Regions from separate parts of the Methylosinus sp. genome, predicted to be linked through region 1. Evidence: predicted binding sites of a transcription regulator. Region 1 holds the regulator's gene; each other region holds the start of a gene.

Region 1 (9,663 bases):
GCGCCCTACGCCTGGATCGCGCTGTTCTTCCTCGCGCCTTTCGCGCTCATCGTCAAAATCTCGCTGTCGCATCCGACGCAGACGCGCCCGCCCTATGAGCCCGTCTTCGATCTTTCGAACGGCGTCTCGGGCCTTTGGGAACGGATCTCGCAGCTCGGCCTCGACGCCTATCGCGGCCTCGCCGAGGATAATCTCTATCTCGACTCCTATCTCTCCTCGTTGACCATCGCCGGCGTCGCGACAATCATCTGCCTCGCCATCGCCTATCCTTTCGCGCTCGCCATAGCGCGCGCGCCGCGACGATTGCGGCCCATTCTGATCGGCTTCGCGGTCGCGCCCTTCTGGACGAGCTTTCTCATCCGCGTCTACGCCTGGATCACGCTGCTGAAGGACGAGGGGATCATCAATCACGCGCTGATGGCGCTCGGCCTCATCGAAGCTCCGCTGCCGATGCTCGCGACGAGCGGCGCGGTCGTCGTCGGCATCGTCTATTCCTATCTGCCCTTCATGCTGCTGCCGCTCTATGCGGCGATCGAGGGTCAAGACCCTGCTCTGCGCGAGGCCGCCGCCGATCTCGGCGCCGCGCCGCTACAGGTGTTTCTGCGCGTCACCCTGCCTTTGTCGCGTCGCGGGATCGTCGCCGGCGCTCTGCTCGTCTTCATTCCGGCGGTCGGCGAATTCGTCATTCCCGATCTGCTCGGCGGCTCCGACACTCTGATGATCGGCCGCACTTTATGGAATGATTTCTTCGCCAATCGCGACTGGCCGGCGGCCTCGGCGGCGACAGTGACGCTGCTCGCCCTGCTGCTCGTCCCCATTCTGCTGTTCGAGCGCGCGCAATTGCGCGAGGGCCGGCGATGAGCGGCGCGCGCCCTCTCCGCCTCGCCGCGCTCATCGCTGGATTCGGCTTTCTCTACGCGCCGATCGTCATTCTGGCGACGATGAGCTTCAACGCCTCGCGTCTCGTCACCGTCTGGGGCGGCTTCTCGACCAAATGGTATGCGGCGCTGCTTCACGACGAGCAGATGCTGCGCGCCGCCGAGATCAGCCTCGCCGCGGCGGCGCTCTCCGCGCTCATCGCATCGATCAACGGATTGCTCGCGGCGCTGGCGCTGGCGCGTTTCGGCGGCTTCCGCACGCGCACCCTGTTCGCCGGCTCCATCTATGCGCCGCTGGTGATGCCGGAAGTCGTGCTCGGCCTCGGGCTTCTGCTGGTCTTCGTCGCGCTCGGCGTCGAGCGCGGCTTTCTCACGCTGGCGCTGGCGCATTCGGCCTTCACGATGTGCTTCGCCACGGTGATGATCCATGCCGCATTGAAGGGCTGCGACCGCACGCTCGAGGAAGCGGCGATGGACCTCGGCGCGACGCCGTTTCGCGCCTTCGCGCTCGTCACCCTGCCGCTGATCGCGCCCTCCGTCGTCAGCGCCTATCTGCTCGCCTTCATCATCTCGCTCGACGATCTCGTGATCGCCAGCTTCACCACCGGCCCGGGCGCGACGACATTGCCGATGCGCATCTATTCGCAGGTGCGGCTCGGCGTGTCGCCGGAGGTCAACGCCATATCGACCTTGCTGCTGGCCTTCGTTTCCGTCGCGCTCGGCCTATCGGCGCTGCTGACGCGCGGGCGCGCGAAGGGCGGCGGGGCCGGGTGAAGGCCGGAACTCAGGTCGACATTTTGTAAAACACAGAACTCGGCCGGCGCCCGTCACCGCTCCTTCGCCGCGCCTGCCTCCGGCTCCACGCGCGGCAGCAGCGGCGCCGCCGCGCCGGAGCGCTTGATCAGCGCGGCGGCGTCCGGCGCGAAGACGGGATCGTCCCAGGCGCCGGAGAGATCGAAGCCGATCTGCACGCCCTTCTCGCGCGGCTTGCCGGCGGCGTCGGCCTCATTGGCCTGCGCCTTCATCGCCAGGCTGCGCTCGGGAATGCGCGTCTGGCCGGCGAAGGCCAGCGCAAACCCCGGCCCATGCGCCTGGCCGTCCTCTATATTGGCGGCGCCCTTCACGATCTTGATCGTCGCGCTGGCGCGGTCCACCAATGAATGGCCGGAGCGAATGTCCATCGCGCTCGACAATGGCCGCTTGTCGACGCGGCGCAGCGCGCGCTCGAGATCGATGCCGCCGACCTCGCCCTCCGACAGCGAGAGGCTCGCGCGGCCGTCGAGATCGCGCATGAGCTGGGCGACGCTATCGCCGGCTGCGTCGAGCGCGAATGTCGCGTCCAGCGCGCCGCCGAGATCGGGCCGCGCCGCGAGGTCCCAGACCAGCGCGCCGGCGTCGACGCCGGTCAACTGCCCATTGGCGTGGAATTCGAGCCCGCCCGCCGGATTGGCGGCGAAAGTGGCGCGGCCCTTGACCGTGCCCTTATAGGCCTGCGCTTCGGCCAGAGCGATCTCGAGCCGTCCGCCGCGCAGCAGCAGCGACAGCGCGGCGTCTTCCAGATTGAGCCGCAAGATGCGGGCGCGCGTCGCCGAGAGCCGCAGATCGACATCGGCGTCCTGAATGTCCGGCAACGAGAAAGCGTCGCGGCTCCACTGGCCGTCCGCGCCGGAGAGCGCCGGAAGATCGGCGATCATCGGCTTCAGCGACACGAAATTGCTGGCGAGCGTCGCATGGACGATCGGCTTGTCGCCCTCGTGGCGCAGCGCGAAAGAGCCCTCGAACTCATTGTCGTCGGCCGAGAGCTTCAGATCGGTGAGCTGGAAATCGCGCAGGCCGACGCTGGCCTTGGCGGAGAGCTGCACATTCTCGAACGGGCCGGGCAGCGGCGCGCTCACCTTGGCGAGGCCGAGCGCATGGCGCAGCGATGGCGAGGAGGCGGTGAGCCGCCCCATGTAGCGCGGCTTGGCGCCGAGCTGGCCGAAGCCCTCCGCCTCCAGCCGCACGCTGTCGGAATCGAGGCGGACAGTGACCGGCGTCTGCTCGCCGCGCAGCAGCGCTCCGGGTTTCAGCACCCACAGCGTGGCGCGCGGACGCTCGCCGCGCCAGGAGAAGCCGACGTCGAGCGTCGCCGGCGAGCCGACGGTGCGCCAATCGAGCGTCGCGTCTATGTCTTGCAGAGTCTCCTCGCCGCCGGAATATTTGAGCCGCGCGACGCCCGACACGATGGAGACGCCGCCGAGCCGCGCGCGATCGGCTTTCTCGGCGGCGGGCGTCGACGGCCGCGCCGCCGCGGCGCGCACCGCGGCGCCGGCGCTGCCCATCGGCTTGCGATCGAGATCGATCTCGATCGAAGGGCGAATCAGCTCGACCTCGGCGATCTCGAGCCGGCCGGCGAGCAAAGGGAGGAGCAGCACATTGCCATGCAGCCGCTCGGCCTCGATGGTGAGCGCCGCGGCGGGGTCGGCGAAGGCGATGCTGTCGATGGTGATGTGCGGGCGCGGCAGCAGCGAGAAGGTCGAGCGCCCCTTGGCGGCGATATAGAGGCCGGAGGAGGCGTTGAGCTGGCCGGAAATCTCCTCGAGCAGCGCGTTGGTGGAGAAGGTCCAGGGCGCGAGCGCGGCGCCGAGCGCCACCGCAGCGACGGCGCCGAGCGCCGCCAGCCAGCGGCGCGAGAGGCGTGCAAAAAGTGAGCGGCGGCCGACGGCCAGGGGCTTCGATCCTTCGATTTCGCGCATTGGGCCGGTCGAGTGCGACATTCCATCGTCCATGCAGAAAGAGGCTTGCGTCCATGTGCAGAAAGAGGCGGGGCGGCCGGGTGAGCCGCTCGCGACGCAGCGCGCGCTTCCTCTTGAAGCGCGATACGCTCGAGACACGCCTTAGTCGCTTATCCGCCACGCGAAAAGGCCCGCGCGCGAGGCGCGCGACGGGCGGAACATGGCCGCAAAGGGCGGCGAGATCGTGGCGGCGCGCCCGATCTCAGTATTTGCGCAGAAGGCTGACCAGCCGACCCTGGATGCGCACGCGATCGGGCCCGAAAATGCGCGTCTCATAGGCCGGATTGGCGGCCTCGAGCGCTATTGAAGCGCCGCGCTTGCGCAGTCGCTTCAGCGTCGCCTCCTCCTCGTCGATGAGGGCGACGATGATATCGCCGGTGTCGGCTGTGTCCTGCTTGCGCACCACGATGACGTCGCCGTCGAGAATGCCGGCCTCGATCATCGAATCGCCGCGCACCTCGAGCGCGAAATGCTCGCCGCCGCCGAGCATGTCCGGCGGCAGATTGATCGTATGGCTGCGGCTCTGCAGCGCGGAAATGGGCGTGCCGGCGGCGATGCGGCCCATGACCGGAATCGCCACCTGCTGATCGGACTCCGGCTCCCCGGCCGGGACGGAGCGCATGCGGCCGAGCGCGCCCTCTATGACGGAGGGCGAGAATTTACCGCCGCGCGCGGCGACGCGAGGCGTCGCCGATTCGGGCAGGCGCAGCACCTCGAGCGCGCGGGCGCGATTGGGCAGGCGGCGAATGAAGCCGCGCTCCTCGAGCGCGAGAATGAGCCGATGGATGCCGGATTTGGAGCGCAGATCGAGCGCGTCCTTCATCTCGTCGAAGGAGGGCGGCACGCCGGTCTCCTTCAGGCGCTCATGGATGAAGCGCAGCAAATCGCTCTGTTTCTTGGTCAGCATAGGAATCCCCCGGCGCCGCTCCGCCTGCGGCGCGCTTCCACCCGGCGCGAGCATGATGGCGCGCGTTCATAAACAAATCATGAACAGGAGGATAGGCGTTCTCGGTGCGTTCTGCAACCCACTTGAACCGGCAGCAGGCTAAAGTTAGCTTGCTTGTCAAAGAAGCCGATTCTTGCAACCGAATTTTAGGATGGCAGCAGGTGAAATTCGTTCTTACATTCGATGGCGAACTCCCTTCTACAGGCAACGGCGGCTCTAATAAGGCACGGAAAAAATGGGAAATTCGCAATCATTTCCATCCTCAACTGGAACAGCTTTGGCAAGTTCACCCTGCCCTGCTACGGGTTGATCGACATCGCTACTTTAACAAAGCCATCCCAAGCCTGCTAATCATCGAGGGACACCACGAATACGAAGACAATTGGAAAGCTGTTAGCCATGGCCATCTAGATGAGGTAGATTTGTTAGTACCGTTCTCCGTTGGAGGAAGGACATTTGTTCCACTTGTAAGGAAGTCACTCGCATTAACATGTAGCCTAAAAATAAAATTTTTGCGCCAGGGTGCCCCAGGAAATATATACTCGGGCGGCGACATTGATAACCGTTTAAAGACATTATTAGATGCACTTTCGAAACCGCCCCAAGATCAAGTAGTTAATGACAACACAATCTCCGGACCGATATTTTGTCTCCTGGAAGACGACTCGTTATTGACCGGAATTTCTGTCGAAACTGATCGATTATTGAATCACCCTGATTCGTCGAGGTCTTTTGTACACCTTACAATTGAGGTTGATGTACGAGTCGCAGACAGCCGAAGATATAATTCAATGTTTCTGGGCGATTGAAAATATTACGCGCTCGGCACGCCCCCCCCCTCTACTGCGCCGCCGCCGCCTCCACGCCCAGCATCGGCCGCACATGGCGCGCGAAATCCTCGAGCGAGCGCAAATTCTTCTCGGCATCCCGCGAGATCGGCTTCAGCAATATCGCCCGCGCGTCGGTCTCCTCGCGATAGGCGGCGATCTTCTCGGCCACCTCGTCGAAATCACCGATCAGCGAGCGTTGCAGCAGCCCCTCCTCCGTCAGCGAGGCCGGCGCGGCGCCGTCCTGGCGGGCGAAATTGCCGCGCATGCGCTCGGCGAAGCGGGAGAGGAAGGGAACCGCCTCGGCCAGCGCCTGCTCGCGGCGCGGCGCGGCGAAATAGAAGCGCGCCATGGTGAAGCGCGGATCGCCCTCCGGCCCTGCGGCCTCGCGATAGATGCGCAAGGTCTCCTTGATCTGCTCTATGGGGAAAGGCGGGCCGGCCATCACGCCATGGCCGTTGCGCGCGGCATAGCGAATCGCCCCCGGCGTCGTCGTGGCGAGATAGGTGGGGATGGACTTTTGCAGCGGGCGCGGCGTGAGGCTCAGCGCATTGGCCTCGTAATGCGCGCCGGTGAAGGTCACCTTGTCCTCGTAGAGCAGGCGATTGACGAGGCCGAGCGCCTCCAGCGTCATCTCGCGCGTCGAATCCTTGCCGGCGCCGAACTGCCGGTTCTGCAATTCGAACGGCCCGCCGCGCGCCACGCCGAAATCGAACCGCCCCTTGGAGAGAAGGTCGATGGTGGCGACATCCTCCGCCACCTGAATCGGATTACGGAAAGCGAGCAGCACCGCCGCCGAGCCGAGCCGTATCGTGCTCGTCACGCCGGCGAGATAAGAGAGAAGCGTGAGAATGGAGGGGCAGGCGGCGTCGGGCTCGAAATGATGCTCGGCGACCCAGGCCTCCTCGAAGCCGAGCGCCTCGGCATGGCGCACGAGCCGCGTCTGCGTCTCGAAGCAGCGCGCGAAATCCTGCTGCGGGTTTTCATAGGTGCAGAAGACGCCGAACCGCATGGCGATGCTCTTTGGGATGCGCGCCGCCGCGTCGATCGCGCGCCGCGTAGCTATATACGGCAGTTACATATCGTCATACAGAATATGGACGCCGATGGCCGTCGGCAAGCGCAAAAACGTCAGCGTTTCGTGCGAATTTTGGTCAGAGTGGAGAAAGCCGTCGTCCATTCCGTCGGATAGAGCGGCAATAGAAGAATCGAATAGAGCGACGAGAAATAGATATTGATCGAAGATCGGCGCTGTGACGATTTTCCGATAGAATGAGTTGAAAAAGTCGCAGCCCTCGGCATTGTCGAGGAATAGCGAGCGCCGCTCGGGGGCGGTGCTCGGGACTGCTCAGGACGCCGCCCATGCGGCTGGGTTTCGGAGGATTTCATGTCGGTCGCCACTATGCCATCCCGGCATTTTCTGAGCCGGGAGCGCTCCATCGCAGCGTATGGCTTCAACCGCTGGCTGGTTCCGCCGGCCGCGCTGGCCGTGCATTTGTGCATCGGCATGGCCTATGGCTTCAGCGTGTTCTGGCTGCCGCTGTCGCGCGCCGTCGGCGGCTCCGAGCCCAAGGCCTGCCCGGCCGATATGGGCTTTTTCGCGAGCATCGTCGCGACGAGCTGCGATTGGAAGATCAGCATGCTCGGCTGGACGTTCACGCTGTTCTTCGTGTTTCTGGGCTCCTCGGCCGCCATATTCGGCCATTGGCTGGAGACCGCCGGCCCGCGCAAGGCCGGCCTCGCGGCGGCTGTGTGCTGGTGCGGCGGCCTGCTGATCTCGGCGGGCGGCGTCTATCTGCATCAGATCTGGATGCTGTGGCTCGGCTCCGGCGTCATCGGCGGCATCGGCCTCGGGCTCGGCTATATCTCGCCGGTCTCGACGCTCATCAAATGGTTTCCGGACCGGCGCGGCATGGCGACCGGCATGGCCATCATGGGCTTCGGCGGCGGGGCGATGATCGGCGCGCCCCTCGCCGACCGGTTGATGACCTATTATGCGACGCCCGGCTCCATCGGCGTGTGGCAGACCTTCGTCACCATGGCGGCGATCTATTTCGTCTTCATGGTCGGCGGCTCGCTCGGCTATCGCGTGCCGCGCGACGGCTGGAAGCCGGAGGGCTGGACGCCTTCGGCGACGGCCGCCAATAAAATGGTGACGAGCCGCCATGTGCATCTCGAAGTGGCGTGGAAGACCCGGCAATTCTGGCTGCTGTGGGCGGTGTTGACGCTCAATGTCAGCGCCGGCATCGGCGTGCTCGGCATGGCCTCTCCCATGCTGCAAGAAGTGTTCGGCGGCAAGCTCATCGGCCTCGACATCGGCTTTTCCGATCTCGACGCGACGCAAAAGGCGAAGATCGCCGCCATCGCCGCCGGCTTCACCGGCCTGCTCAGCCTCTGCAACATCGGCGGTCGCCTGGCCTGGGCCACTTGGTCCGACATGCTCGGCCGCAAGACGACCTACGCCGTCTTCTTCATCCTCGGCTTCTTCCTCTACTCCGCCGCGCCCTGGGCCGCGCATGAGGGCAATGTGGTGCTCTTCGTGCTGTTCTTCTGCGTGATCCTGTCCATGTATGGCGGCGGCTTCGCGACCATTCCGGCCTATCTCGCGGATATTTTCGGCACGCATTATGTGGGCGCGATTCACGGAAGGCTGCTCACCGCCTGGTCGACGGCCGGCGTGCTCGGCCCGGTGCTGGTGAATTACATTCGCGACTATCAGATCGACCACGGCGTCGCGCGCGACGCGGTCTATAATCAGACCATGTATATTCTCGCCGGCCTGCTCGTCGTCGGCCTCATCTGCGATCTCGCGGTGCGGCCGGTCGCCGAGAAGCTGTTCATGACCGACGAGGAGGTCGCCGCCGAGAAGAAGACCAGCGTCGCCGCGGTCGTCGCGGAGGAAAAAGGGCCGCACGCCGATTTCGAGGACTATGTCGAGGAAGGACAGGCCGCGGAAGCCGCGGCGGCCGAGGCGCGCCGCGCCGCCGCCACGCAGAACGGCGGCTCGCGCATCGTGCTGATCGCCGCCTGGGCCGCGGTCGGCATACCGCTCGCCTGGGGCGTGTCGATCACGCTGCAGAAGACCCTCGTTCTGTTCCACTGACGGGGGCCTCATGCTTTCGCGTGCGCTCCTCTTCGCCTCGCTGGCCCTTTGCGCCGGCGCGGCGCGCGCCGACGGTCCGCCGCCGGCCGTGCTGCAGAGCGAGCTGAAATATGCGCCCGTGCCGCTGTTTTCGGGCGTCTCCGCCGCGCCGGTGAGCGGCGCGGCGACGCAGCCGGGCGCGCTCTATGCGCTATCGGTGAAATATGCCGCCGGCGCGCGATCTCTGCCGCACACCCATCCCGATACGCGCGTGGTGACGGTGATCTCCGGCCGCTTTTATGCGGGCGTCGGCGGGCAGATCGACGAGGCGTCGCTGCGCGCTCTCGGGCCCGGCGATTCGATCGTCGTGCCGGCGGACACTGTCCATTACGGCTGGGCGAAGGACGGCGAGGTCCTGCTGCTCGAGACCGGCGTCGGCCCGTCCGGCGCCAGCCTGTGGCCAAAGCCCGCCCCGCAGCGCTGACCGACTTCGTGTCCTTGGCGGCTTCGTGGTATCGAACCACAAAGACACCAAGGACACGACGCTGCTCACCCTCCTCCACACGGCCGACTGGCATCTCGGCGCGCAGCTGCAGGGCTGGCCGCGCGAGGCGGAGCATCGCAAGGTCCTGCGCGCGCTGGTCGCCATCGCCGCGGAGCGCCGCGTCGACGCGATCATCGTCGCGGGCGACATATTCGACAGCCTCAACCCTTCCGCCGAGGCGCAGAAGCTCCTCTATGACACGCTGAAGCAATTGCGCGCCGCCCGGCCCGCGGCGACGATCGTCCTCCTCGCCGGCAATCACGACCCCGCCGGGCGCATAGAAGCGCCGCGCGCCCTGTTCGATCTCGTCAATGTCGCCGGCGTCGGGACCATCGCGCGCAAGGACGGCGCGATCGACGCCGACGTCCATCTCGTGCCGCTGCGCGGGGCCGGCGGCGCGATCGAGGCGCATCTTCTCGCCGTCCCCTATCCGCGCGCCGCCGATCTGCCGGTCCTCGACGGCGCCGGCGAGGGCTCGCCCGTCGTGCGCTCCGTGCGCGCGCTCTATGCCGAGCTCATCGCCGCGGCGCGGGCCCGCATCGGCGCGGCGCCGCTCGTCGTCACAGGCCATCTGCATGTCGCCGGCGGCCTCGAATCGGAAGGCGCCGAGCG
Region 2 (9,663 bases), on a different contig from region 1:
CGCGCGTCGATGGTGGGGGAGGCGAGAACCGCCATGGCGATCGCGCCGGCGCGCGTCGTCAGATCGGCGAAGGCCGCGGCGAGCGCGTCGAAATCCTCATCGCTCCGCAGCGGCATGATTCAGAACTCCACATCGCCACGCCGCTCGACGAGAGCGGCCTCGCTCGTCTCTTCCTGTCGCAGATCGTCGACGCGCGCCAGCGGCGGTCCGCGCCGCGCCGTTTCGACCAGCGCATCCAGCGCGTCGCGCAGCCCGGCGGCGACGATCTCCACCGCGCCATCGTCGCAATTGCGCGCCCAGCCGGCGAGCGCGAGGCGCCGCGCCTCCCGCGCGACAAAGGCGCGAAAGCCGACGCCCTGCACGCGGCCGCGCACGGTGATGCGGAACACGAGCCGCGCCTCGCTCATCGTCGTCCTCTCATCGCCGTTCTCTCACTGCGGCGGCGCCGCCTCGACGGCGACATTGTCGATGAGCCGCGTCGCGCCGAGCTTTGCCGCGACCAGCAGCCGGATCGGCCCATCGTGGCGGCGGGCGACGCGCGCCAGAGTCTCGGCGTGGCGCGCCTCGAGATAATCGATGAGGAAGCCTTTCGCCGCGATCTGCTCGCGCGCCTCGGCCATCACATGGCCGATCGGCTCGCCCTCGGCGATGCGCCGCGCCGCCTCCCTCAGAGCGCGATAGAGCGCGGGCGCGGCGAGCCGCTCCTCCCTGGCGAGATAGATGTTGCGCGAGGACATTGCGAGGCCGTCGTCCTCCCGCAGCGTCGGCGCGCCGACGATCTCCGAGCGCAGATCGAGATCGCGCGCCAGACGCTCGATCACCAGCAATTGCTGATAGTCCTTCTCGCCGAAGACGGCGACGTCGCTGTCGGCCTGATTGAGCAGCTTGGCGACGACGAGCGCGACGCCGGCGAAATGCGTCGGCCGGAAACGATCCTCGAGATCGGCGACCGCCGGCCCGCCGACAGTGACGGCGGTGACGAAGCCCGGCGGATAGATTTCCTCGAGCGCGGGCGCATAGCAGAGATCGGCGTCGACGCGGGCGAGCGTCTCGACATCGGCCGGGAGCGTGCGCGGATAGCGCTCGAAATCCTCGCCGACGGAAAATTGCGTGGGATTGACGAAGACCGAGACGATGACGCGGCGGGCGCGCCGGCGCGCCTCCTCGACCAGCGAGAGATGGCCCTCGTGCAGCGCGCCCATGGTGGGGACGAAGCCGACGCGCTCGCCGCGCGCCCGCCATTGCGCGACGCGCTCGCGCAGCTCGGCGAGCGTATGGACGGTCGGAACGGGGAAGGCGCTCATCTTCGGCTCATCCTCTGCTGCGCGGAGGGCGTGAGGCTCTCCAGAAAAGCGATATAGGCCGCCGGCAGGCCGAGCTCCCGCGCCGCCGCGACGACGCTCTCGACATAGCCCGGGGCCGGGGCGCCCTCGCGGGTCGCAGCTCCGAGATAGACGAGCGCCCGCGCCGAGCCGACAGGCGCGCGCAGCACCGGCTGCACGACCTTGCGGTAGAGCCCGCGGCCCACCTCCTCGTAACGATCGAGGGCGGCAACATCCGCCATGGCGAGATCGTAGAGCAGGCCATGGACCTGCGCGCGGGCGTCCGGGACGACGGTGGCGAAGCCGGTCTCCATGATGGCGAAGCGAAAGCGGGCGAGCCGGCCGAGCCCCAGCGGGCGCGACTGCGGGCAGCGGGCGGCCATTGCGGCGACGTCCAAATTGGCGCCATAGGCGAAATAGAGCGGCATGTCGGCTTCTCGGATGCGGGCTTCTTGGTTGCGGGCGAAGCTTAGAGCGCTTTCCGATCGAACGGAATCGTTCGATCGAGCAGAATTCGCTCCAAAGAAGGAATGTCGGAGCGCCGCCGCCAGCGAGTGCCGGCAAAGTCTCGCGAAAACAAAAGAGCCCGGCCTTCGCCGGGCTCCCGAGTGAGAACGGCCCCTGGGAATCAACCGTCCTCATGGGCTATTCTCAGCGTTGAATGCAGCTTTAGAAATGCGTCGAATCGACGCGACGGCTCATGGGAGGGGCGGGGGATGGAGGAGTTCGAAGGCGGCTTTCTTCGCAATGCATTGTTCGGCCTCGTCCTCGCTCTGGCGATTGCGATCGTCTACGTATGGTTTCGCTAGGCCGGTTGACGCGCGGCGACAGAGAAGCGATAGGCTGACCGTCGCGCGGCCCCTCGCGGGGTCCTCGGGTTCGGAAGGGTGGCCGAGTGGTTTAAGGCAGCGGTCTTGAAAACCGCCGTGGGGGAAACCCTACCGTGGGTTCAAATCCCACCCCTTCCGCCAATTCAATGGCTTACGTCGATTTTTGCGTCCGCATACCGCGCAATCGGTGAGCATGGAAGCTGTTCGCTTCGACACGAGAACCTGCACATTTGCTCTGGTTTTGTTCGACGTTACGTCGTCGCATGCGTCTCGCGAATCCATCACTGATTTATATGGGGCGTCATGTTCTCACTCCACTTCGATGGTCTTCCCCAAAGCGAGCGGGATGAAGCACTCTCGTTACAACGAAACGTCGCTTCGCTTTCCAGCGTATGCGACAGCTTTGCGGCAGCGGTTGAGCTTTTTGAGCATTGCAGCAATCCATCACTGCAATCGCAAGCGAACCCAAACCGCATCGATGTGGGTAAGTTCAACCTGCATAAGAATTGGCGGCTTATCGCCGCGCGATCAGGCGCGATATCTATCTACGAGTTTTATCAGATCACACAGGGTATAAATGCGTCGATACCCAAATGCCCAACACTCGAACCTTACGTAGACGCGGTTGCAAGAAAAAAGTCGGCAAGTATTTTTGCTGAAAGCTTTCCACGTTTTGCTGATTTGAGGCATTTTGCGGCGCATGGTGCGGAAATGACAAATAATCACCAGAAGGCTATGCAGCATGCACTGAAGCCATTTGGAAGCACATTCGTTATAATGAATTGTTCAATCATAGAAAATCAATTTTCTATTACCTCAAATGGGGTCGTTTTAGGCTATTCTGTAAATAAAGAGTCTGCAAATAAGCTCAAAGCGGCGCTGGATGCTTACCTTGAGGCGCTTCGACCGTTGCAGGATTTTCGACAGAAATAGGAGTCTCAATATGTCCGACCAGAGCTTTCGCATCGTGTTCGCGGTTTTTCCGCGCCTCACCCAGCTCGATTTCACCGGCCCGTTCGAGGTGCTGTCGCGATTGCCCGGCGCGGAGGTCGTCGTCGCCTCGCGCCAAGGCGGCGCTGTGATCTCCGACACGGGGTTGGAATTCGGCTCGACGCGCGCGCTCGCGACGGTGGAGCGCTGCGATCTGCTCTGCGTTCCCGGCGGTCCCGGCGTCGAGGCGGCTTCGGTCGATCGTGAATTTCTCGCGGCGATCGCCCGGCTCGCGGAAGGCGCGCGCTATGTGACCTCGGTCTGCACCGGCTCGCTCGTGCTCGGCGCCGCGGGCCTCCTGCGCGGCAAGCGCGCCGCCTGTCATTGGGCCTGGCGCGATCTTCTGCCATTGTTCGGCGCCGAGCCCGACGCCGCGCGCGTCGTGCGCGACGGGCGCGTGATCACCGGCGGCGGCGTGACGGCGGGAATTGATTTCGCCTTGACGCTCGCGGCCGATATCGCCGGCGACCAAGCGGCGCGCGCGATTCAATTGTCGATCGAATATGCGCCGGCGCCGCCCTTCGATAGCGGTCGGCCGGAGACGGCGGGCGAGGCGCTGGTCGAATTCGTGACGCCGCGTTTCGCCGAGCGAAAGGCGCGCTTTGCGGCCCTGCACGGCTGAGCGCGGCGTCGCTTCCCCGATGCGGCTTTCTATGCTCTATCGAGGCTTTCCGCCGCAATGGATGCGCCTATGCCCGCCGCCACGCCTCCGCATGTCGTGATCGACGGCTTTCTCGGCGAGGCGCGCGCGTGCGAGCTGATGGAATTCGCGCTCGCGCATGAAAGCGCGTTTCAGCAATCGCGTTTCTATACGAGCAAGCGAGAGGCGCGCGTCGACACATCGGTGCGCGACTCGTCGCATCTCCTCGAGCTCGGTGCGTTGCGTGCGGCTTTCGCCGTTGCGGTCGATGCGATCCTCGCGCTTCTGACGCGCGAGCTGGACGTCGCTCCGCCGTACGAGGCGAAAAAAGAGATAGAGATGGTGCGCTATGGCGACGGCGGCTTCTTCAAGCGCCATGCCGACGCGCCGCCGCGGCCGGACGGACATGACAGCGTGAGGGCGCTGACGCTCGTCTATTATTTTCATGCGTCGCCCAAGCGTTTCGAGGGCGGCGAGCTGCGGCTCTATGCGCGGGATGGCTTTGTGGACCTGGCGCCGGTCTGCGACCGTCTCGTCGCCTTTCCATCCGCCTCATCTCATGAGGTGCGGCCGACGCGCTGCGATAGCGGGTGCTTCGCCGATGGGAGATTTTCGATCAATTGCTGGGTGCGGCGGACGCGCCAAGGACGATCAGCCGCGCTATCAGGCTGAGGAGGTCGCGAAGCGACCGTCTCGAAGCACGGGCGGGCTCCTTAAAGGAGGCGCTGACGGTTTCCTCGTCCTTCGAGACGGCGGCTGCGCCGCCTCCTCAGGATGAGGAAACCTTTCCCGATTCGTCTCCAGGTCCGGCTCCAGGTCCGGCTCCATGTCCGGCGCAGCTTTCTTTCTGGTCGGCTTGGAACAGGCGGAGCCCGAGATAGGCGGACGTCCCTATTCAAAGAAGTTCATTGTATGTTCTCATACCCCCTCGCGCTTCCCTTCACGAATCGCTAAAATCCCCCTCATGGCCAAATCCGATGATCTCTTCGGCGGCGCCCCGCGCAAGCCCGTCGCCCCTCCCGCCGCGAAAGCGCCCAAGGCGCCGGCGGAATATGACGCCAGCTCCATCGAGGTGCTGGAGGGGCTCGAGCCCGTCCGGCGGCGGCCGAGCATGTATATCGGCGGCAAGGACGAAGCCGCCATGCATCACCTCTTCGCCGAGGTGCTGGACAACGCCATGGACGAGGCCGTCGCCGGCCACGCCAGCTTCATCGAGGTCACGCTCGAGCCGGGCGGCTGGCTCACCGTCATCGACAATGGCCGCGGCATTCCCGTCGGCCCGCATCCGAAATTCCCCAAGAAGTCGGCGCTGGAAGTGGTCATGACCGTGCTGCACGCCGGCGGCAAATTCGATTCGGGCGCCTATCAGACCTCCGGCGGCCTGCATGGCGTCGGCGTCTCCGTCGTCAATGCGCTGTCCGAGCGCGTCGAGGTGGAGGTGGCGACCGGCCAGCAGCTCTATCGACAGATTTTTTCGCGCGGGATTCCGCAAGGCAAGCTCGAGCAATTGGGCCGCATCGCCAATCGCCGCGGCACCAAGGTGCGCTTCAAGCCGGATGCGGAGATTTTCGGCCCCGCGACCCATTGGCGGGCGTCGCGGCTGTTTCGCATGTCGCGCTCCAAGGCCTATCTCTTCGGCGGCGTCGAGATCCGCTGGCGCTGCGCGCCGGAGCTGATCGAGCCCGGCTCCGACGTGCCGGCCGAGGCCGTGCTGCGCTTTCCCGGCGGCTTGCGCGACTATCTCGCCCGCGAGACCGAGGGCAAGGAGCTCGTCGCCGACCAGCCCTTCGTCGGCAAGGTGGAGCGCGAGGGCGGCCATGGCTCGCTCGAATGGGCGATCGCCTGGTTTTCCAACGAGGACGGGTTTTCGCATTCCTATTGCAACACGATTCCGACGCCCGACGGCGGCACGCATGAGGCCGGCTTTCGCCTCGCCCTGCTGCGCGGGCTGAAGGATCACGCCGAGCGCATCGGCCAGGCCAAGCGCGCCGCGCTGGTGACGGCCGATGACCTCATGGGCCAGTCGGCGGCGATGATCTCCGTGTTCATCCGCGAGCCGGAGTTCCAGGGGCAGAACAAGACGCGGCTGATGAATGTCGAGGCCTCGCGCCTCGTCGAGGGCGCGGTGCGCGACGCCTTCGACCATTGGCTCGCCGGCGCGCCGTCGCAGGCGACCAGGCTGCTCGATTTCGCGGTGGAGCGCGCCGAGGAGCGCCTGCGCCGCCGCGCCGAGAAGGAGCAGGCGCGCAAATCGCCGACGCGCAAATTGCGCCTGCCCGGCAAGCTCGCCGATTGCACCAACACCTCGTCGCAGGGCTCGGAGATTTTCATCGTCGAGGGCGATTCGGCCGGCGGCTCGGCCAAGGCGGCGCGCGACCGCGCCAGCCAGGCCGTGCTTCCGCTGCGCGGCAAGATTTTGAACGTGGCTTCGGCCGGCCGCGAGAAGCTCGCGGCCAATCAGCAGCTCGCCGATCTGACGCAGGCGCTCGGCTGCGGCGTCGGCGCGCATTATCGCGACGAGGATCTGCGCTACGACAAGATCATCGTGATGACCGACGCCGATGTCGACGGAGCGCATATCGCGTCGCTGCTCATCACTTTCTTCTTTCGGCAAATGCCCAAGCTCATCGACGGCGGCCATCTCTATCTGGCCGTTCCGCCGCTCTACAAGCTGACGCAAGGCGCCAAGACCATTTACGCGCGCGACGATGCGCATCGCGACGAGCTGGTGAAAAAAGTGCTGACCGGCAAGGGCAAGATCGAGACGAGCCGCTTCAAGGGCCTCGGCGAGATGATGCCGGCGCAGCTCAAGGAAACCACGATGGACGCCAGGAAGCGCACGCTGCTCAAGGTCATGATCGCCGGCGAGGAGCGCGAGGAGACCGCCGATTGCGTCGAGCGGCTGATGGGCGCAAAGCCCGAGGCGCGTTTCGCCTTTATCCAGGAGCACGCCGCCTTCGCCACGGAATTGGACGTGTGACGGTCGGAACCGCGACGCCCATCGGCGCGTTTTCCTCGCACTCTCGTTATTGCGAGGCGCGAAGCGACGCCGCGATCCGGAGGCCTCACGGCGCTGGATCGCTTCGCTTCGCGCGCAATGACGAAAGGTCCTCGCCCGCCGACGCAGGTTCGGCTATGCTCGCCGCCACTCGAAGCGGGCGGCGGGCGTCGAGAGGTCGGCCTTGACGGACATCGACAGCATGGGCGAGTCGTCCGCGCCGGAGCGGCGGGACGATCGCGACGATACGCTGGCGCTCGAGCGCATGCGCATGGCGCTCGACGCGAGCCTCACCGGAATTTGGGATTGGGATCTCGTCACCGGCGAGGTGCATCTCGACGCGCGCGTGCGCGCGCTCTGGGCGCTGCCGGACGACGCGCCCGGCAGCTCCGAGATTTTCCGCAATGCGCTGCATCCAGACGATAAGGCGCGCATGGATTCGGCGCGCATGCGAGAGGCGGGGCCGTCCGCGCTCGATCCCGGACAGCTCGGCGATTACGAGGCGGAATATCGCGTCATCGGCCAGACCGATGGCGTCGAGCGCTGGATCGCGGTGCGTGGCCGCACCTTCTTCGAGGGCGGGCGCGCGGCGCGCATCATCGGCACGGCGCGCGACATCACCGATCGCAAGCGGCGCGAGGACCATGTCCATGTGCTGCTGCGCGAGCTCGTGCATCGCTCCAAAAATCTTCTGGCCGTCGTGCAGGCCATGGCGCGGCAGACCGCGGCGGGCGCGCCTTCGCTCGAGGATTTCCAGCGCAAATTCGCCGCGCGGCTGCAGGCGCTGTCCATGGCGCATGATCTTCTGGTGTCGCAGGATTGGCGCGGCGCCTCCATGACGGAGCTGGCGCGCGCGCAATTGTCCTACTGCCTCGACGCCGGCTGCGTCGAGGAGCAGACGCGCGCCGGCGGACCCGATCTGATGCTGAAGCCGGAGGCGGCGCAGAATATCGGCCTCGCGCTGCACGAGCTGTCCGTGAACGCGCTGACGCATGGCTCGCTGTCGCAGCCCGAGGGGCGCATCGAGCTGCATTGGCGCATCGAGGACGCGCGCTTTCTCGTCGAATGGCGCGAGTTCGGCGGGCCGGCGGCGCCGGAGTCGCCTTGCGAGGGCTTCGGCCACAAGGTCATCAAGCGCCTCGTCGCGCAGGCGCTCGGCGGCGAGGCGACGATCGGCTTTCCGCCCGACGGTTTCGAATGGACGCTGGCCGTGCCGGCGGAGCAGGCGCTGGCGGGGTGAGGGTTCTGCAATCGAACGGCGCGCACCTTCTCCCACTCGTGGGAGAAGGTGGCCCTCGCGTCAGCGAGGGTCGGATGAGGGCTCGTCCAGCCACGACATCATCTGCAATTTAGAGCGCGGAGAACCGCGGCGGCCCTCATCCGACCCGACTTCGTCGGGCCACCTTCTCCCCCTGCGCGGGAGAAGGGAGCGCGAGCCTTTTTGTCTACGAGGAACGGAGGTCTCAGCGCGCGAAATATTTTTGGATGATGCGCTCGTAGATCGCCGTCAGCCCGTCGACATCCTCGAGCCGCGCATGCTCGTCCACCGCATGGATCGACTCGTTGATGAGGCCGAACTCCAGCACCGGACAATCGCGCGTGATGAAACGCGCGTCCGAGGTTCCGCCGCTCGTCGAAAGGCCGGGGCGGCGTCCCGTCATCTCTTCGATCGCATCCGCGACCAGCGCGCTGAAATCGCCGGGCGCGGTGAGGAAGGGCAGCGAATTGCAGGGCAGGAACTCGACGTCCACCGTCGCGCCGGCGGCGGCCTCCTCTATGACGCGGCGGATTTCCGCCTGCAGCGTCTCCAGCGTCCACACATTGTTGAAGCGAATGTTGAAGCGCGCGCGCGCTTCGCCGGGAATGACATTGGCCGCCTGATTGCCGATGTCGATCGAGGTCACCTCGAGATTGGAGCGGTCGAAATGCTCCGTCCCATTGTCGAAGACATGCGTCGACAGAGCGGTGACGATGCGCGCGACGATGGGCGTGGGATTGTCCGCGCGATGCGGATGGGCGGAATGGCCCTGCTTGCCGCGCACGGTGAGACGCCCGTTGAGCGAGCCGCGCCGGCCGATCTTGATCGTGTCGCCGAGCGCTTTGACATTGGTCGGCTCGCCGACGATGCAATGGTCGAAGACCTCGCCATGGGCCTTGGCCCAATCGAGCATTTTCACCGTGCCATTGACGGCGGGGCCTTCCTCGTCGCCGGTGATGAGGAAGGAGATGGCGCCCGCGGGCGCGCCATGCCGCTTCACATAGTCGATCGCGGCGGCGGCGAAGGCGGCGATGCCGCCCTTCATATCGGAGGCGCCGCGGCCGAAAATCTTGCCGTCGGCGATCTCGCCGGAGAAAGGATCGAAGCGCCAGCGCGCCGGGTCGCCGCTCGGCACGACATCGGTGTGGCCGGCGAAGACGAGATGCGGCCGCCCCTCGCCGATCTTGGCGAAGAGATTGTCGATATCGGGCATGCCCTCTTCGCTGAAGACGAGCCGATGCGTCGTGAAGCCGGCCTCCTTCAGGCGCTGCTCGAGCACGCCGAGCGCGCCGGCGTCCGCCGGGGTGACGGAGGGGCAGCGAAGGAGATCGCGGGTGATGGCGAGCGCGGGGGAAAGGGTCATGAGGGCGTTTTAAGAAAATCGCCCGCCCGCTGCAACATCCGAACGCCGACAGGGCGTGTTCACCCTCCCCTTTAGGGGGAGAGTCGGACCGAGAAGCGGTCCGGGGTGGAGTTCCACGGAAAGACTCGTCCTGGCCGGGACAAGCCCGGCCAGGACGTCGCGCGGGAGCGATGAGGATTGTGTGCATCCGATATCGAGGGGGCTGGCCCGAAAGCTGCTTGCTCGCGGCTACGGAGACCAATGTCCGAAAGGGAACAGGAAA
Region 3 (9,663 bases), on a different contig from region 1:
GATGAAGGACCTCGGCGCCAAGACCGAGAAGAGCATGACGCTGCGCACACATTGCCAGACGTCGGGCTGGTCGCTCACCGCGCAGGACGTCTACGTCAACGCCATCCGTACCAGCGTCGAGGCGATGGCGGCGACGCAAGGCCATACGCAATCGCTGCACACCAATGCGCTGGACGAGGCGCTGGCGCTGCCGACCGACTTCTCCGCCCGCATCGCCCGCAATACGCAGATCGTGTTGCAGGAGGAGAGCGGCACCACGCGCATCATCGATCCTTGGGGCGGCTCCTTCTATGTGGAGAAGCTGACCGCCGAGCTGGCCGAGGCGGCGTGGAAACATATCGAGGAGATCGAGAGCCTCGGCGGCATGGCCAAGGCGATCGCCGCCGGCCTGCCCAAGCAGCGCATCGAGGAAGTCGCGGCGAAGACGCAGGCGCGCATCGATACGGGACAGCAGGTCGTCGTCGGCGTGAATAAGTTTCGTCCAGACAGCGACGTCGCGCCGGATGTGCTGAAGGTCGACAATTCCGCCGTGCGCGCCGCGCAGATCGCCAAGCTCGAGCGCCTGCGCGCCGAGCGCGACGAGGCCAGGACGCAAGCCGCGCTGGACGCGCTGACGGAGGGCGCGAAGGCCGACGGCAATCTTCTGGCGCTGGCGATCGAGGCTGCGCGCGCCAAGGCCAGCGTCGGCGAGATTTCCTATGCGCTGGAAAAAGTGTTCGACCGCCATAAGCCCAAGGCCAATGTCATTTCCGGCGTCTATGCGCGCGAGGCGGGGGCCGATTGCGACAAGGTCGCGCGCGTGCGCGGCATGACCGCCGCTTTCGCCGAGAACGACAAGCGCAAGCCGAAGATTCTCGTCGCCAAGCTCGGCCAGGACGGCCATGACCGCGGTCAGAAGGTCATCGCTTCCGCCTTCACGGATTTGGGTTTCGAGGTCGTCATCGGCGATCTGTTCGCGACGCCGGAGGAGGTCGCCAAGCGCGCCGCCGAGGAGGATGTGCATATCGTCGGCGTGAACACGATGACCGCCGGCCATCTCGCGCTGACGCCGGAATTGCGTGACGCGCTGAAGGCGGCGGGGCGCGAGGAGGTGATGATGGTCGTCGGCGGCGTCATTCCCGAGCAGGATTTCCAGGCGCTCTATGACGCCGGCGCCGCGGCGATCTTCCCGCCCGGCACCAATATTCCGGAAGCCGCCGAGAAAGTGCTGCAAGAGCTGAATGTCCGGCTCGGCTATGCGCAGCGGGAGACGGTGCGGGAATAGCGCTCATGAAGCGAGCCTTCAGGCTCGCAACAATTCCATCACTCTGAATTTGTATCAGCCCGGGCTCGCCTCGGAGGTCGCCGCCGCGGCGCCGGGATCGCCCGGCTCGGTCTCCCAGGCGACGCCGGGAATGGCGACGATGCGCCAGCGGCGGGAGTCCAAGCGGCAGACGATCGCCTGCCGCTCCTCCATATAGGCGAGCAGCCGACGCGCTCTTCCCGGCGAGCTCGTGCCATAGGCGCTGGCGACATCGGCGTCGGAGGGGCAGGGGCGATGGTCGAAGGCGGCGCGCGCCAGCGATAGAAAGACGCCCTGCATATCCTCCGGCAGAGCGCCGGCCATGGCCAGCACCTCGGCCCAGGGCGAATCCTCGGCCTCGGCTTCGGCGAGCTCTATGCCGGCATGGGCGACGGCGAGGCGGCGGCGGAAGGCGGGCAGGCTCAATGTCTCGCCGCCGATGCGGCGAATGCGGCAGCGCACCAGAAAATCCTGATAGAGCACCGCTATGGTGCGGAAGCTGGCGTCGCTGTCGGTCAAAATCTCGCGCAGCGCCGAGTCGATCGCCGCTTGGCGCTGCTCGGGCGAGAGGCTCGGCGCGGGCTCGGCGGCGGGCGGCGCGCCGCGGGCGAGACGGGCGAGCACATCGGCCGTCGGCGGCGCCGGCGGCGGTCGGCGCGGGGCCGAGAAGCGCTCTTCATCGGCGCCGGGCGTGAAAATGAGATCATGGGCGTCGTCGCCGCCCGGCTCGGGCAGCGGCAGCAGCCTGGGACTGACATTGCGCGCCGCGGTTTCCACCGGGCCGATGCGCACCGGCAGCGGGCGGCGCGCCATGGCCGGGCCGAGCGCGATGAAATTGCCGCTCTGCAAATCGCGGAACATCTCGGCCTGACGCCGCTCCATGCCGAGCAGATCGGCGGCGCGGGCCATGTCAATGTCGAGAAAGGTGCGGCCCATGAGGAAATTGGACGCCTCCGCCGCGACATTCTTGGCCAGCTTGGCGAGGCGCTGCGTGGCGATGACGCCAGCGAGACCGCGCTTGCGGCCGCGGCACATCAGATTGGTCATGGCGCCGAGCGAGGCCTTGCGCGCCTCGTCCGAGACTTCGCCCGCGACCGCGGGGGCGAAGAGCTGCGCCTCGTCCACCACGACCAGCAGCGGATACCATTGGTCGCGCTCGGCGTCGAAGAGGCCGCCGAGAAAGGCCGCGGCGGCGTGCATCTGCTGCTCGGCGTCGAGCCCTTCGAGGTCGAGCACCACAGAGACTCTGTGCTGGCGCGTGCGCGCCGCTATGCGCTGGAGATCCGCCGCGCCGCGCCGCGCATCGACAATGACATGGCCGTAGCGCTCGGCCAGCGTGACGAAATCGCCTTCCGGATCGATGATCGCCTGCTGCACCCAGGGCGCGCTCTGCTCCAGCAGGCGTCGCAGCAGATGCGACTTTCCGGAGCCGGAATTGCCTTGAACCAGAAGGCGCGTCGCCAGCAGCTCCTCGAGATCGAGAGTGGCGACGCCGCCGTCCGTGCGCGTCCCGAGATCGATGGCGACCTTGGCGGGCGCGCTCATCGCGACGCCCGTCCGGCGGTGAAGGGACTGAAGATCATGGCGGGCACTCAATATCGATTCGCGCCGCGCGTTCAACTGCGTCGCGCCGCCTGTGGACAACGGGCGGCCGGCGCCTGGATTTTGGCCTGTCGCGCGAAGGGGCCACAACATATAGTGCGAGTATATAGCTGTGTTCGACGGGGAGTCGCGATGCGCTGGCGTCACACGGGATTTGCTGCCTTTTGCCTTTTCCTCTCGCTGGGTCAGATGGTTGCGGCGCGCGCCGAGGACGCCGATCCGCGCGTCGCCATTGCGATGACGGCCTCCGAGAAGGCTTTCGTGCTCGGCCAGATGCGGCTTTTCGTGAAGAGCATAGAGCAGATCGTCGCAGCGCTCGCCGCCGACGACGCAGCGACGGCGGCCGAGGCGGCGGCCGCGCGCGGCGCCCTGCGGTTTCAGGCGGAAAACGCCATGCCCCCCACGCTCGGGCCCAAATTTCCGGAGACATGGCGCAGCTTCGGCCAGCCGATGCGCAAAGGCTTCGACGCATTGGCGAAGGGCCTCACGCAAGGCGAGACCGAGAAAGTCTCGCTCGCACGTCTCGGCGAGGTGATGCGCAATTGCGTCGCCTGCCACGAGTCCTATCGCATCGTCGACGCCAAGAACTGAGCGCTTTCCGTCCGACCGCAATCGTTCGATCGATCAGAATTCGATCCGCGCCGACGCTCGACGAAGCGGGCGCTTGACGCCCGCCGATTTGTTCCATATATGTTCCTTTGTTCGGTAAACGTTCCCTGCGTGCGTAAACAAGTCCCCTAGAGTTATACGCGTCGCATCGAGGCTCGCGGTCGCGAGGCGCCCCAGTGTCGCGCATGGGCGTCTCGTCGTCCGCGGGCCGAAGCGAGGCCGGCGCCGGCAAGGAGAGTGTCGCCATGGCGAGCTCCGCGAAACGTTTGATCCAGAAGGCTGAGAAAAGCGATCGGGGGCAGGCGGCGCAGCGCAGCCGCGAGGCGATCGGCGCCATTGTGAATTTTTCGTCCGAGGAGAGCCCGATCGTCGATCCGGCGCGGCGGCGCGGGCGCGGCGCGCTCTCCAATGAGAGCGGGCGGTTCGAGCGCGAGCGGCGCGTCGAGGCCGACGACGGCTGGAGCCGCCTCGAGGAGCTCGGCGAATTTCGCACCAATGTCCATGTCGAGAAAGCGAAGACGATCATCACGCGCAACGACTCGCCCGACATTTCCTTCGACCGCTCCGTCAATCCCTATCGCGGCTGCGAGCATGGCTGCGTCTATTGCTACGCCAGGCCGAGCCACGCCTATATGGGGCTGTCGCCGGGCCTGGATTTCGAGACGGAGATTTACGTCAAGGAGGGCGCGGCGCAATTGCTCGAGCGCGAATTGTCGGCGCGTAATTATTCGCCGAAGACGATCGCCATCGGCGCCAACACGGACCCTTATCAGCCGCTCGAGAAGCGCTATCGCATCACCCGCGGCCTGCTCGAGGTGGCGAGCCGCGCCGATCATCCGATCGGCATCGTGACCAAATCCTCGCTGGTCGTTCGAGACATCGATATTCTCGCGCCGATGGCGCGCAAGGGCCTCGTCAAGGTCGCCATCTCGGTGACGACGCTCGATCCGGCGCTGGCGCGGGCGATGGAGCCGCGCGCCGCCTCGCCCGAGCGGCGGCTGGCGACGATCGAGCGGCTCGCCGAGGCAGGCATACCGGTGGCGGTTCTGGTCGCGCCGATCATTCCGGCGGTCAATGACGCGGAGATAGAGACGATATTGACGCGCGCCCATGCCGCCGGCGCGCGCGAGGCCGGCTATGTGATGCTGCGCCTGCCGCTCGAGCTGCGCGAATTGTTCAGTGAATGGCTCGTCACTCATTTCCCGGCCAAGGCCCGGCATGTGCTGTCGCTCGTGCGTTCGGCGCGCGACGGCAAGCTCTATGATCCGTCCTTCGACAAGCGCATGACGGGCGATGGGCCCTACGCCTGGATGATCGGCCGCCGTTTCGAGCTCGCGGCGACGCGGCTCGGTTTTTCCCGCACGCGTCTGCGCGCCGATCTGTTCCGGGCGCCTCGCAGCGACGCCGAGCAGCTCAGCCTGTTCTGAGGCGGCCGCGGATCGATTGCCTCGATCCAGCCGCTGTGTTTTTTTCAGTCGCCCTTTTTTCGACCGCCGAGCGAGCATGCCTCCCCATTTTCTCACCGAGATCCGCGTTCTTCGGGACGGCGCTCGTCCTGTGGCCGGCGTCGACGAGGTCGGGCGCGGCCCGCTCGCCGGGCCGGTCGCGGCGGCGGCGGTCATTCTCGATCCGGACCGCCTGCCGGACGGCGTCGATGATTCGAAAGCCCTTTCGGCCAAGGCGCGGGAGGCGGCTTTCGAGCGCATCGCCGCCAGCGCGCTGGCGATCGGCGTCGCTTTCGCCAGCGTCGAGGAGATCGACGGCCTGAACATCAGACAGGCGAGCCTGCTCGCCATGGCGCGGGCCGTCGCCGCGCTTCATGTCGCGCCGGGATTCGTCCTCGTCGACGGCCGCGATCTGCCCGCGCTCGGCTGCCCGGGCGAGGCGATCGTCAAGGGAGACGCTCTCTCTCTTTCTATCGCCGCGGCGTCGATCGTCGCCAAAGTGCTGCGCGACCGCCAGATGCGCCGGCTCGCCGCGCTCTACCCGCATTACGGATTCGAGACCAACGCCGGCTATGGCACGCGCGCGCATCTCGCGGCCCTGCAAGCCCATGGTCCGACGCCCTTCCACCGCATGAGCTTCGCGCCGCTGCGTACGGCGCGCAGTTGACGGGCGGACCCGGCGCCGGCGCGTCATGATGTTTCGTAAACATCTGGTGAACTTGCGATTTCTTAACGAAGACGTGCGGAAAAGAGACAGCTGCGCACCGGCTCTCTAAACCCGGCTTTTACCCCGATCGGGCATTGTTCGCAGCGTTGGTTGCGTAGCCGGTGATGGTTCATGAGTAGCGCGCGCGTCGGGGCGACCCGCCCCAAGTCCCAGATAAAGGTCTCGCGTACTGGGCCGACGAATTTCGGGTCGCCTCGCGCGCCGAAGCGCGCGATTCTTCGCAACGAAGTCGTCATCGGCGACACCGTTGAGGTCATGCTGAGTCTGCCGGAGGCGAGCGTCGAGCTCGTCTTCGCCGACCCGCCCTATAATCTCCAGCTCGCCAATCGGCTGACCCGGCCGGATCAGAGCGTTGTCGACGCGGTCGATGACGATTGGGACAAATTCGCCGATTTCGCGACCTATGACGCCTTCACCCGCGACTGGCTGGCGGCGGCGCGGCGGGCGATGAAGCCGAACGCCACGATTTTCGTGATCGGCTCCTATCACAATATATTCCGCGTCGGCGCGATCATGCAGGACCTCGGCTTCTGGATCCTGAACGACATCGTCTGGCGCAAGAACAATCCCATGCCGAATTTCCGCGGCCGCCGCTTCACCAATGCGCATGAGACGCTGATCTGGGCGGCGCGCGACGCTTCGGCGCGCAATTACACCTTTCATTACGAGGCGCTGAAGGCCGGCAATGAGGATTGCCAGATGCGCTCGGACTGGCTGCTGCCGATCTGCGCCGGCGGCGAGCGGCTCAAAGACGCCAATGGCCGCAAGACTCATCCCACGCAAAAGCCCGAGGCTCTGCTCTCCCGCATATTGCTCGCCGCCTCCAATCCCGGCGATCTCGTGCTCGATCCATTTTTCGGCTCCGGCACCACTGGCGCTGCGGCGCGCCTGCTCGGCCGCGACTATCTCGGCATCGAGCGCGATTCGGTCTATGCGGCGGCGGCGCGCGAGCGCATTGCCGCGATCTCGCCTCTGCCGGCCGAGGCGGTGGCGTCCGCGCCCTCCAAACGCACCGAGCCGCGCATCGCTTTCGCCAGCGTCGTCGAGGCCGGACTCGTCGCCCCCGGCGTGACGCTGACCGATGCGCGGCGTCGCCACACCGCCGTCGTCCGCGCCGATGGCACGCTGGCGATCGGCGCGATCGTCGGCTCCATTCACAAGACCGGGGCGTTGGTCCAAGGCCTGCCCGCCTGTAATGGCTGGACCTTCTGGCATTTCGAATCCGGCGCCGGACTGGCGCCGATCGACGATTTGCGCACGGTCGCCCGCGCGCGTCTGCGTGACGCCGCGGAATAGTCGCGGCTCGATCCGACGAGCCGCGGCCGCGCGCCAGCTGCGGGGGTGAGCCATGCGTCCGGACAATATTTTCGTCGATCTGCCGGAAAAAGCGGAGCAGGAGCAATTTCTCCCGCTGCTCGCCGCGCCGGGCCTGCGCGTCGAGCGAATCGTCTCCTTCGGCCAGGCCAGCCCTCCCGGCTTCTGGCACGACCAGGACGAATCGGAATGGGTGATCCTGCTCGCGGGCTCGGCGGGCCTGCGCTTTTCGGATCGGGAGGAGCTCGTGACCCTCGCGCCCGGCGATTATCTCGAGATCGCCGCCCATCGCCGCCATCGCGTCGAATGGACCGATGCGACGTTGCCGACCGTCTGGCTCGCTGTCCATTTCCGCGCCGACGACGCCTGACGATGCGACAGACTGTCGGAAACCGCCACTGTTATATACACGACAATATAGGAGCGCCACCCGAAACGGCGCGAAGTGTTTTTACAACGACATGAATTTAAATGATAAACGATTGCATGAGCGCTGGCGCGCGGCTTGCTTCCCTGTTTTTCAGATCAGGAGTGAGCGATGCGCCCTCGACACGAATTTTCGACGCCGCGGCGGAAGCGCCCTTTGGCCGTCATTCTGGGAACGAATGAGATCGCTTCGGCGGTCGCCGTCCACATGAACCGCATCGGCTGGGCATGCGTGCTCAGCTATGATTCGTTTCCGCCGGTCATTCGTCGGCAGATGGCGTTTCACGATTGCCTCTATGGCGAATCGATCACTTTGGAGGATGTCGCGGGCGAGCGCGCCGACTCGACGATCGAGCTTGTCGAAATCCTCGACCGCACGACCAATGTCGCGGTGACGCCGCTGCAGTTCCACGATCTCGTGGCCATTCGCACGGCGCATGTGCTCGTCGACGCCCGCATGCAGAAATATCGGGCGACGCCGGACCTGCGGCATCTTGCCAAGATCGCGGTCGGTCTCGGTCCCAATTTCGCCGTCGGCCGCAATTGCGACATAGCGATCGAGACCAAGCCGTCGCAGGCGGGCCTCATCATTCAGGAAGGCGCGACCGAGCCGGCCGACCATGTTCCCAACCGCCTCGGCGGTGTTGGAGAGGAGCGCTTCGCCTATTCGCGCAAGCCGGGCCTGTGGCATTCGGCGGTCGAGATCGGCGTCCGCGTGTTCAAGGATTTCGTCGTCGGCCATCTGGACGGCGAGCCGGTCACCGCGCCGCTCGATGGCGTGCTGCGCGGGGTCGCTCGCGACGGGCTGCATATTCCCGCCGGGGTCAAGCTGCTCGAGATCGATCCGCGCGGCCGTTCCGCCAAATGGACCGGCATAGACGAGCGATCGGCCTTGGTCGCGAGCGGCGTCGGCCGGGCGATCCGCATCGAGCTCGCCAAGCGCGAGGCGACGCCGATCGAGGGACCTTTCGTCGCACACTGACATTCCTGTATCCAATGTGACAGGGCCGTCGCATTTCAGCTATATTTTGTTCGATATAGATCGCGGCGTCTTAAGGAGGCCCGGGACGATGCGAACAGACAGTGAAGCGCCGCAGATCGGCGTGATTTTGAAGCTGCCCAATGGCGGAGTCCTCGCCCCGGCGGACCTCGAGCTGATCGACGCCCTGCGCAAGGAGCGGTCGATCATCGGCGCGAGCCGTGCGCTCGGCCTGTCCTATCGCAAATGCTGGCTGTCGGTGGACGCGCTCAACCGGACCTTCGAGAGCCCGGTCGTAGCGACCTTTCCCGGTCGCCGCGAGGGAGGGGCGGAGATCACGCCTTTCGGCGAGCGGCTGGTGAGCGTCTATCGCTCCATCGAGCGCCATGCGGCCAATTCGGCCAAGCGCACGCTGGACGAGATCATCGGCGCGCTCGACTGGTCCTATCAGAAGACGGCCAGTGGCGCGGAGACGGAGCCTCGTCGGGATCGAGCGTCCGGCCGCTGACGGCGATCGTCTTGATCATCGCCCAGGCCGAGAGTCCCTCGACCAGAGCGAGCCGCTCCACCGATTCATGGGTGATCAGCGCGTCGACGCGCGCGCCGCCCAGCGAGATGCTGGCGCGGGTGAAGGGCGGCGGCAGAAAATCTAGCTCGATGATCGTGCCGGGAAGGCGATTGAGGATGGAGACATCCATCGGCCGCGACAGAGCGATCGAGACGTCGCGCGCGTCGATCTCCACCTCGATCGCCGTTCCGACGGCGGCGTCGACGAGCGGCACGCGCAATTCCCCACCGGCGAAAAACAGCGTGGAGAGGCCCAAATCCCAGTCGTGACGCAGCACGCGCGCCGGGAAGAGCGACACGTAATGATGGGTTCGAGCAAAGAGCGGCGTCGTTTTGTCCAGCATGATCGCCGAACTAGCGAGAAATACGCCAATCTCATATTTTGGTAAGGGAAAATCGCAGTCGCATCGACCGGCCGGGCCAGGACGCCGACGTCAGGATAGGGACGCCAATATATGGACGCCGCTCGGCGGCGCGGGTCAGGACACGGACGCCGCTCGGCGGCGCCCGTCTCGATTGGTCAGTTCGGATTGCGAGCGGCGATCGCCTCATATTGCTCGCGGGTCAGGCGGAAATAGCCGCGGCCGCCTGCGCGCGCCTCGAATTTGTCGCCGGCGCGCTTGCACAGAAGAGTGAACCAGGCCTGCTTGTCGAGATGGGAAGGAAGGCCGTTGATTTCCCAGACGGTCGTATCGGGGCGGAAACGGATCAT

What was found. The regulator LexA, encoded in region 1, represses DNA repair genes until DNA is damaged. The targets are predictions, from matches to a motif close to TGTTCNNNNTGTGTTCNG.
Region 2: the regulator LexA is predicted to act here: its motif matches at 4,685-4,702, upstream of parE (DNA topoisomerase IV subunit B).
Region 3: the regulator LexA is predicted to act here: its motif matches at 3,565-3,582, upstream of VIF40_RS12525 (PA0069 family radical SAM protein).

Annotation. Positions count from the first base shown of each region.
Region 1 is NZ_DATBQF010000011.1:113,688-123,350, forward strand. Features, by position in the region: gene VIF40_RS03060 (ABC transporter permease) at 1-861, shown strand, start outside; gene VIF40_RS03065 (ABC transporter permease subunit) at 858-1,652, shown strand; gene VIF40_RS03070 (AsmA family protein) at 1,706-3,613, opposite strand; gene lexA (transcriptional repressor LexA) at 3,855-4,559, opposite strand; gene VIF40_RS03080 (hypothetical protein) at 4,664-5,407, shown strand; gene VIF40_RS03085 (LLM class flavin-dependent oxidoreductase) at 5,439-6,437, opposite strand; gene VIF40_RS03090 (OFA family MFS transporter) at 6,813-8,528, shown strand; gene VIF40_RS03095 (cupin domain-containing protein) at 8,539-8,991, shown strand; gene VIF40_RS03100 (metallophosphoesterase family protein) at 9,053-9,663, shown strand, end outside.
Region 2 is NZ_DATBQF010000058.1:31,239-40,901, reverse strand. Features, by position in the region: gene cysQ (3'(2'),5'-bisphosphate nucleotidase CysQ) at 1-116, opposite strand, end outside; gene VIF40_RS15000 (acylphosphatase) at 120-407, opposite strand; gene panC (pantoate--beta-alanine ligase) at 432-1,304, opposite strand; gene VIF40_RS14990 (gamma-glutamylcyclotransferase family protein) at 1,301-1,750, opposite strand; tRNA gene VIF40_RS14985 (tRNA-Ser) at 2,204-2,293, shown strand; gene VIF40_RS14980 (hypothetical protein) at 2,456-3,085, shown strand; gene VIF40_RS14975 (DJ-1/PfpI family protein) at 3,096-3,764, shown strand; gene VIF40_RS14970 (2OG-Fe(II) oxygenase) at 3,834-4,454, shown strand; gene parE (DNA topoisomerase IV subunit B) at 4,747-6,762, shown strand; gene VIF40_RS14960 (sensor histidine kinase) at 6,965-8,020, shown strand; gene dapE (succinyl-diaminopimelate desuccinylase) at 8,244-9,401, opposite strand; gene VIF40_RS14950 (hypothetical protein) at 9,663-9,663, shown strand, end outside.
Region 3 is NZ_DATBQF010000046.1:33,506-43,168, forward strand. Features, by position in the region: gene scpA (methylmalonyl-CoA mutase) at 1-1,264, shown strand, start outside; gene VIF40_RS12515 (ATP-binding protein) at 1,319-2,827, opposite strand; gene VIF40_RS12520 (hypothetical protein) at 3,017-3,475, shown strand; gene VIF40_RS12525 (PA0069 family radical SAM protein) at 3,739-4,920, shown strand; gene VIF40_RS12530 (ribonuclease HII) at 4,997-5,605, shown strand; gene VIF40_RS12535 (site-specific DNA-methyltransferase) at 5,777-6,961, shown strand; gene VIF40_RS12540 (cupin domain-containing protein) at 7,014-7,349, shown strand; gene VIF40_RS12545 (xanthine dehydrogenase) at 7,518-8,387, shown strand; gene VIF40_RS12550 (ModE family transcriptional regulator) at 8,476-8,892, shown strand; gene VIF40_RS12555 (molybdenum ABC transporter ATP-binding protein) at 8,807-9,295, opposite strand; gene VIF40_RS12560 (hypothetical protein) at 9,472-9,663, opposite strand, start outside.